Regions from separate parts of the Saccharothrix sp. AJ9571 genome, predicted to be linked through region 3. Evidence: riboswitches for the same ligand, from Rfam matches in the RefSeq annotation. Region 3 holds a riboswitch; each other region holds the start of a gene.
What was found. Region 3 has a riboswitch for cobalamin ahead of L3Q67_RS09750 (prenyltransferase/squalene oxidase repeat-containing protein). Riboswitches for the same ligand answer to the same signal wherever they lie in the genome.

Region 1 (2,256 bases), 3.8 Mb from region 3:
CAGATGCTCAAGCGGAACCTGGGCTTCTTCGCCACCGCGGAGTCGCTGGTCGCGAACAACATCGTGCTCGCGGTCTACCGGCAGATCACCAACCCGGAGTGCCGCCAGTACCTGCTGCGCCAGGCCTTCGAGGAGGCCGTGCACACGCACACCTTCCAGTACATCTGCGAGAGCCTCGGCCTGGTCGAGGGCGAGCTGTTCAACATGTACCGCGAGGTGCCGTCGATCTCCGACAAGGACGCGTGGGCGCTGAAGTACACGCAGAACCTGGAGGACCCGGACTTCGAGACCGGGACCCCCGAGGCCGACCAGGCGTTCCTGCGCGACCTGGTGGCGTTCTACGTGATCTTCGAGGGCATGTGGTTCTACACCGGCTTCGCCCAGATCCTGTCGCTGGGCCGCCGGAACAAGATGGTCGGCATCGCCGAGCAGTACCAGTACATCCTGCGCGACGAGTCGATCCACCTGAACTTCGGCATCGACTGCATCAACCAGATCAAGATCGAGAACCCGCACCTGTGGACCGAGGAGTTCCAGGCCGAGGTGCGCGGCATGCTGGTGGAGGCCTGCGAGCTCGAGGTCGCCTACGCCCGCGACACCATGCCGCGCGGCATGCTCGGGCTGTCGGCGCAGCTGTGCGAGCAGTACATGCACTTCATCACCGACCGCCGCGCGCAGCAGATCGGCCTGGCGCCGATCTACGGCGAGAACGAGAACCCGTTCCCGTGGATGTCGGAGGCGATGGACCTGAAGAAGGAGAAGAACTTCTTCGAGACCCGCGTCATCGAGTACCAGAGCGGCGGGGCCCTCGACTGGGACTGACGGTGCGCGCGAGCGCACACCCGCCACCGCGCGGATCTTGCTAGGCTCGGCCACGCCACTGGTTTCCCCGGGGGCGTGGCCGAGCTTTTCGCGCTCCGGGGGAAGGCAACAGGGAACCCGGTGTGAATCCGGGACTGCCCCGCAGCGGTAAGCGGGAACGAACGCCGTCACCGCGCAAGCGGTCGAGCACTGGGCACGTGCCCGGGAAGCGACGGCCAGTAGGTCCGGCCCCTCGTCGTTCGACGAGGAGCCCCGCCCGTGAGTCCGAATACCTGCCCGTGGTGCGCGCGCCGCCGGCGTGCGCGGGTCCGGGTCTCGCGGGAGGACACGTCCGAACCAGGTCGCTGGTTCGCGCGCGTTCTTTTCCGTCCCCGGGCTGTCAGACCAGCTCGCGAGGAGAGAGCAGTGGCAGAGCACAACCGCCTGGGTTCGACCGTTCTGGGATACCCGAGGATCGGTCCCGACCGGGAACTGAAGAAGGCCGTCGAGGGCTACTGGGCCGGCCGGATCGACGAAGCCGAACTCCAGAAGGTGGCCCGCGGGCTGCGCCTGGACACCTGGCGAGGACTGGCCAAGGCCGGACTCGACACGATCCCGTCGAACACCTTCTCCTTCTACGACCAAGTGCTCGACAACACCGTGCTGTTCGGCGCGCTCCCCCGGCGGTTCACCGAGCTGGGCCTGTCGCCGACCGACACCTACTTCGCCGCGGCGCGCGGGGTCCAGGAGGCGCCCGCGCTCGAGATGACGAAGTGGTTCGACACGAACTACCACTACCTGGTGCCGGAACTGGGCCCGGACACCGAGTTCACCGTGTCCGGCGGCAAGCCGCTCGACGAGTACCGCGAGGCCAGGGCCATCGGCGTGGAGACGCGGCCGGTGCTCGTCGGCCCGGTCACCTACCTGCTGCTGGCCAAAGCGGCCGAAGGCGCACCCGGCGGGTTCACCCCGCTCGACCTGCTCCCCGACCTGGTCACCGCCTACGCGCGCTTGCTCGGCACGCTGCACGACGAAGGCGTGCGGTGGGTGCAACTGGACGAACCCGCCTTCGCCGCCGATCGCACGCCCGAGGAGTTGGAGGCGCTGCGGCAGGCGTACGCGGCGCTCGGCGGCTTGGAGCGGCGGCCGAAGTTGCTGGTCGCCGGGTATTTCGGGGCGCTGGGTGACGCGCTCGGTGTGCTGGCCCGCTCCCCCGTCGACGGGCTCGCGGTCGACCTGGTCACCGAGCCGGACGCGGTGCACGCCGTCGCGGCCGAAAGCGCGTTGCGGGACAAGGAAGTGCTGGCCGGGGTGGTGGACGGGCGCAACGTCTGGCGGGTGGACGCCGACGCCGCGCTCGCCAAGGCCGCGACCCTGCTGGGCACCGCGGGCTCGGTCGGCGTGTCGACTTCGTGCTCGCTGCTGCACGTGCCGTACGACACCGCCCGTGAGTCC
Region 2 (2,256 bases), 4.4 Mb from region 3:
CTGCGCGAGCACCTTGTCCAGCTTGGTGAACGGCCCGAGCGGCGAGTCGGCCATGGCGTAGGACACCGAGTAGTTCGGCCCGGTCCAGCCGCCTTCGGACCACATCAGGTAGTACTTGCCGTTCCGCTTGAACATCTGCGAGCCCTCGACGTACTCCGGCGTCGGGGTGATCTCGCGGTAGGTGCTGCCGTCTTCGAAGGTGCCGAGGCTGGTCATGTCCTCGTTCAGCTTGACCACGTTCGCGTGGCCCCAGCCGCCGTAGTACATGTACGCCTGACCGTCGTCGTCGATGAAGACGTCCTGGTCGATGGGCTGCGCGCCGTGGTGGAACGCGTCGATCAGCGGGTGGCCGAGCGCGTCGGAGTACGGGCCTTCCGGCCGGTCGGCGACGGCCACCCCGATGCCGCCGTGCTCCGAGTCGCTCTGGATGTCGTTGGCGGCGAAGTAGAGGTAGTACTTGCCGCCGCGCTCGATCGGGGCCGGCGCCCACACCGCGTACTTCGCCCAGGACACCGATTCGGTGGTCAGCACGTTGCTGTGCTTCGTCCAGTGCACGAGGTCCTTGGACGAGAACGCGTCGAGGTGCGTCTGTTCGGCGTAGACCCGCGAGGTCGTCGGGAAGACCCAGTAGGTGTTGTCGTAGATGGCCACGTCCGGATCGGCGTACCAGCCGTCGACGAACGGATTGCCGGCTTCGGCGGTGCCGTGGTCCGGGACTTGCGCGGCCGAGGCGGGTGCGATCCCCGCCACCATCGCGCCGGAGACGAGCAGAGCGGCGAGTGCCCGAGAAGCGGATCTGAACCGGGAAGCGGTCATCTTTAGGTTGCTCCTGCACCTTATTCAACAACAACGAACAACTTCGGAAAAGATTGCACGACATCCCACAGGCCGGTCAAGGGCCGCCCGGCAGGCCGCGTGATACCTTCCGGGCGCCAGTCGCACCCACGCTCCGGGCGTGGGTCAGGGAATCCGGTGGGAATCCGGAGCTGACGCGCAGCGGTGAGCGGCGACGGGCAGGACAGCGGCCACTGGACTCCGGTCCGGGAAGGCGTTCTGCCCGGACGACCCCGAGTCCGAAGACCTGCTGGCACCCCGGCGCGGCCGGGGCCACCAGACCGCTGGGCTCCGCGTTCGGGCCCTCGACGCAGGGATCGCCCGTGCCCCAGTTCCGCTTCGCCCTGATCGCCGCCGCGCTGCTCCTCACCGCGTGCACGCCGGATCCCGCCGAACCACCCGCCGGCCGGACCGCGGAGAACTGCGGGCACCGGGTGAGCGTGGCCAAGCCACCCGAGCGCGCGGTCGCGCTGAACCAGGGCAGTGCCGAAATCCTGCTTTCGCTGGGGCTGGCCGACCGGATGGCGGGCACGGCCACCTGGACCGACCCGGTGCTTCCCGCGCTGGCCGCCGACAACGCGAAGGTGCCCCGGCTGGCCGAGAACAACCCGTCCTTCGAGGCGGTACTGGCGGTCGAGCCGGACTTCGTGGCGGCCTCGTTCGTCTCCACGCTCGGCCAGGGCGGCGTGGCCACGCGCGAGCAGTTCGAGCAACTCGGCGTGCCGACCTACGTCTCGCCGACCGACTGCCTCAAGGACAACGACGCCGGCGGCGACGGGGTGCGCACCGAAACGCTGACCATGGAGGTCGTCTACACCGAGATCCGCCAGCTGGCGAGCCTGTTCGGGGTGGAACCGCGCGGCGAGCAGCTGATCACGGAGCTGAAGGGGCGGATGGAACGCGCGACCCTGGACGCGCGGAACGTCAGCCTGCTCTACTGGTTCGCCAACGCCGAATCCCCTTACCTGGCCGGGTGCTGCGGGGCGCCGGGCGTCATCACCACCACGCTCGGCGCGCGCAACGTCTTCGACGACACCCACGCGGAATGGCCGCAGATCAACTGGGAGACCGTCGCCGAACGCGATCCGCAGGTGATCGTGCTCGGTGATCTGACGCGCCGCTCGCAGACCGCGGAGACCGGTGAGGCCAAGATCGCCTTCCTCGGATCGCACCCGGTCACCCAGAACCTCGAAGCCGTGAGGAACAAACGTTTCGTGCTGCTCAGCGGGCAGGCGATGAACCCGTCGATCCGGACCGTGGACGGGACCGAGCAGGTCGCGCAGGCGCTGCGGAACTTCGGGCTCACCGGGTGAAGCGGCCGCGCACCGGGTCGCAGGTGGCCTGGTTCTGCGTGGTGGGGCTCGGCGTGCTCGTGCTCTCGATCGCGGTGGTGATCACCATCGGCCCGGCCGGGATCGGCAT
Region 3 (2,256 bases):
CCACTGGTCGCGCTGCATGTCCGGGATCCTGCCGCCGACCGCGTTCGCCACGGCGTCGTCGAAGGACTCCTTGTGGTAGGCGATCGCGCCCAGTTCGCCGGTGGCCTTCCCGGCGTTCTGCGTGGTCAGCTGGTGGGTCACCACCCAGTCGGCGGCTCGGTTCGCGGCCGTGGTGTTCCCGCTGGCGGCCAGCGCCTGCCCGGCGAGACCGGTCGAGTTGGTGTTGGAGCCGACGGTCGGCCCCGAACCGCCGAACGAGCCGTCGGCGCGCTGGGTCCGCGCCAGGTAGGCCGCGCCCTTGTCGACGGCGGCCTTCGCCCCGGCGATCCCGGTCTTGTCGGCCTCCAGCAGCGCCTGCACCGCCATGCCGGTGGAATCCGGGTCGATGGTGCTGTCGTCGGTGCAGGCCATCGAGCCTTCGGCGAAGGAGCCGCCGAGGCGGAAGCCACCGGCCGGGCACTGCTGCTTGACCAGGAAGCCGACCGCGTCCGGGGGCACGCCGCCGCTGCGGGCCAGGCCGAGCACGGCGAGCGCCTGGTCGAAGGTGTTGCTCTCGTCGTTGCCGGTGTTCTTGCTGCGCAACTGGCCCTTGAAGTCGCCGTCGGGCGCGATCAGCTCGAGGGTGGCCTGCCGGATGTCGCGGCCGGTGAAGTTCTTCGGGTCACGACCGGCGCTGACCGCGGCGGTGAGCGTCTTGGCCGTGGCCCCGGCGATCCAGGCGGTCGTGTTCGCGTCGATCGGGAAGGTGTAGTAGCCCGCGCCGCCGGTGTTGATCGCGTCGGCCACGGCCGTCACCTCGGGCCGTCCGGTGGCGCTGAGCGCGAACAACGCGTCGATGGTCAGGCCCCAGTCGGTGCCCATGAAGCCGGGGAGCGTGCCGCCGGTCAGCTCACCGGCCAGCCACTTCGCGGCGGTGGCCCCGGCGGCGGTGTGCTTGTCGGCTTCGGCGGCGGGCGAGGGCAGCGCGATCGCGGCCACGAGCGCTCCCGCACCGGTGATCCCGGCGAGCGCACGGACGAAGGCACGCATGAACGACCTTTCCCGGGACGCCCGGGAAACACGCGCGGCGCGGAGCCACTTCCCCAGGACTCCGCCCGCAATCCTCGACAGTGGAGCCTTGCCTGCTCGGCGGGCAGTCCGGCTCACGCCGCGAGGCGGCGTTCACGGTTGCGGGTCAGCGCCGGAATCGCACCGGCTTCCCCCACACGAGCACTTGACAGTAACCCACAGCGGTGGAACCACGGAAGCGATCAGGCAGAGCGCTTCCGCCGGTAGACAGTGATCCCGGCCGCTCCGCCGACCAGGAGCACCGCGGCTCCGCCGAGCACCGCGCCCCACGGGAAACCGGAATCCTGCGGCGCCGGAAGTGCCTCGCCGCCGTTCCACGCGACTCCGCCCGGCGTGACGCCGGAGGTCCCGGTCTGCCGGACCGGCGCGAGCCGCGGGGCCGGGGTGGCGTCGGCGCTCTTGTCCTTGGCGAACGACCAGCCTTCGAAACTGCCCGCCGGGGGCTTCGAGTCCTGCACGCCCGACTGCGCGAACGCCCAGTTCCCGCCCTCCGGCGCCTGCCAGTAGCTCCAGTACGCGGTGACCGGCGGGTAGTCGGCGCAGCCCTCGGCCTCCGGCCCCGGCTTGCCCTCGATCCGGCAGAGCGTGGCCAGCCCCCAGCGCTGTGAGCCGGTCAGCTCGAAGCCCGCGTTCTGCAGCGCGCTCAGGCCGCTGGCCTGTTCGCCGGGGGCGCAGCGGACGATCGGCTCCCCGCCCAGCTCGTGGAAGTCGACCACCACGGTGACCCCGTTGGCGTCCTGGCAGTACCCCGGCGTGCCTTTGCCCTGGTCCACCGCGGCGGCGGTGGTCACCGGAGCGAGGGCCGCGGTGAGCACCGCGACCGCGAGGACTGACCGAAGCCGGCGCATGGGACGACCTTTCTCCAGAGGGCACCAGACGTTAACCCACGCCAGGCGTGAGGCAGGATGTCACCGTGGATCAGCAGTTGCGCGTAGGCCTTGTCGGTGGCGGTCCCTGGGCGAAGACGGTGCACGCGCCGGGATTGGCGGAGCACCCCGGCACCGCGCTGACCGCGATCTGGACTCGCCGCCCCGAAGCCGCGCGCGAACTGGCCGAGGCGCACTGCGCCACGGCCGTGGAAACGGTGGACGACCTGCTCGAGCAGGTCGACGCGGTGGCCTTCGCGGTCCCGCCCGCCGTGCAGGGCGAGATCGCCATCCGCGCGGCGGCCGCGGGCAAGCACCTGAT

Region 1: linked by a shared signal. The riboswitch ahead of metE (5-methyltetrahydropteroyltriglutamate--homocysteine S-methyltransferase) and the one ahead of L3Q67_RS09750 (prenyltransferase/squalene oxidase repeat-containing protein) in region 3 are both predicted to bind cobalamin.
Region 2: linked by a shared signal. The riboswitch ahead of L3Q67_RS30870 (TroA family protein) and the one ahead of L3Q67_RS09750 (prenyltransferase/squalene oxidase repeat-containing protein) in region 3 are both predicted to bind cobalamin.

Annotation. Positions count from the first base shown of each region.
Region 1 is NZ_CP091382.1:6,048,739-6,050,994, reverse strand. Features, by position in the region: gene L3Q67_RS28105 (ribonucleotide-diphosphate reductase subunit beta) at 1-822, shown strand, start outside; cobalamin riboswitch at 865-1,116, shown strand; gene metE (5-methyltetrahydropteroyltriglutamate--homocysteine S-methyltransferase) at 1,228-2,256, shown strand, end outside.
Region 2 is NZ_CP091382.1:6,657,890-6,660,145, forward strand. Features, by position in the region: gene L3Q67_RS30865 (family 43 glycosylhydrolase) at 1-816, opposite strand, end outside; cobalamin riboswitch at 917-1,103, shown strand; gene L3Q67_RS30870 (TroA family protein) at 1,158-2,147, shown strand; gene L3Q67_RS30875 (FecCD family ABC transporter permease) at 2,144-2,256, shown strand, end outside.
Region 3 is NZ_CP091382.1:2,239,538-2,241,793, forward strand. Features, by position in the region: gene L3Q67_RS09750 (prenyltransferase/squalene oxidase repeat-containing protein) at 1-1,029, opposite strand, end outside; cobalamin riboswitch at 1,111-1,258, opposite strand; gene L3Q67_RS09755 (SCO2322-related protein) at 1,251-1,916, opposite strand; gene L3Q67_RS09760 (Gfo/Idh/MocA family protein) at 1,982-2,256, shown strand, end outside.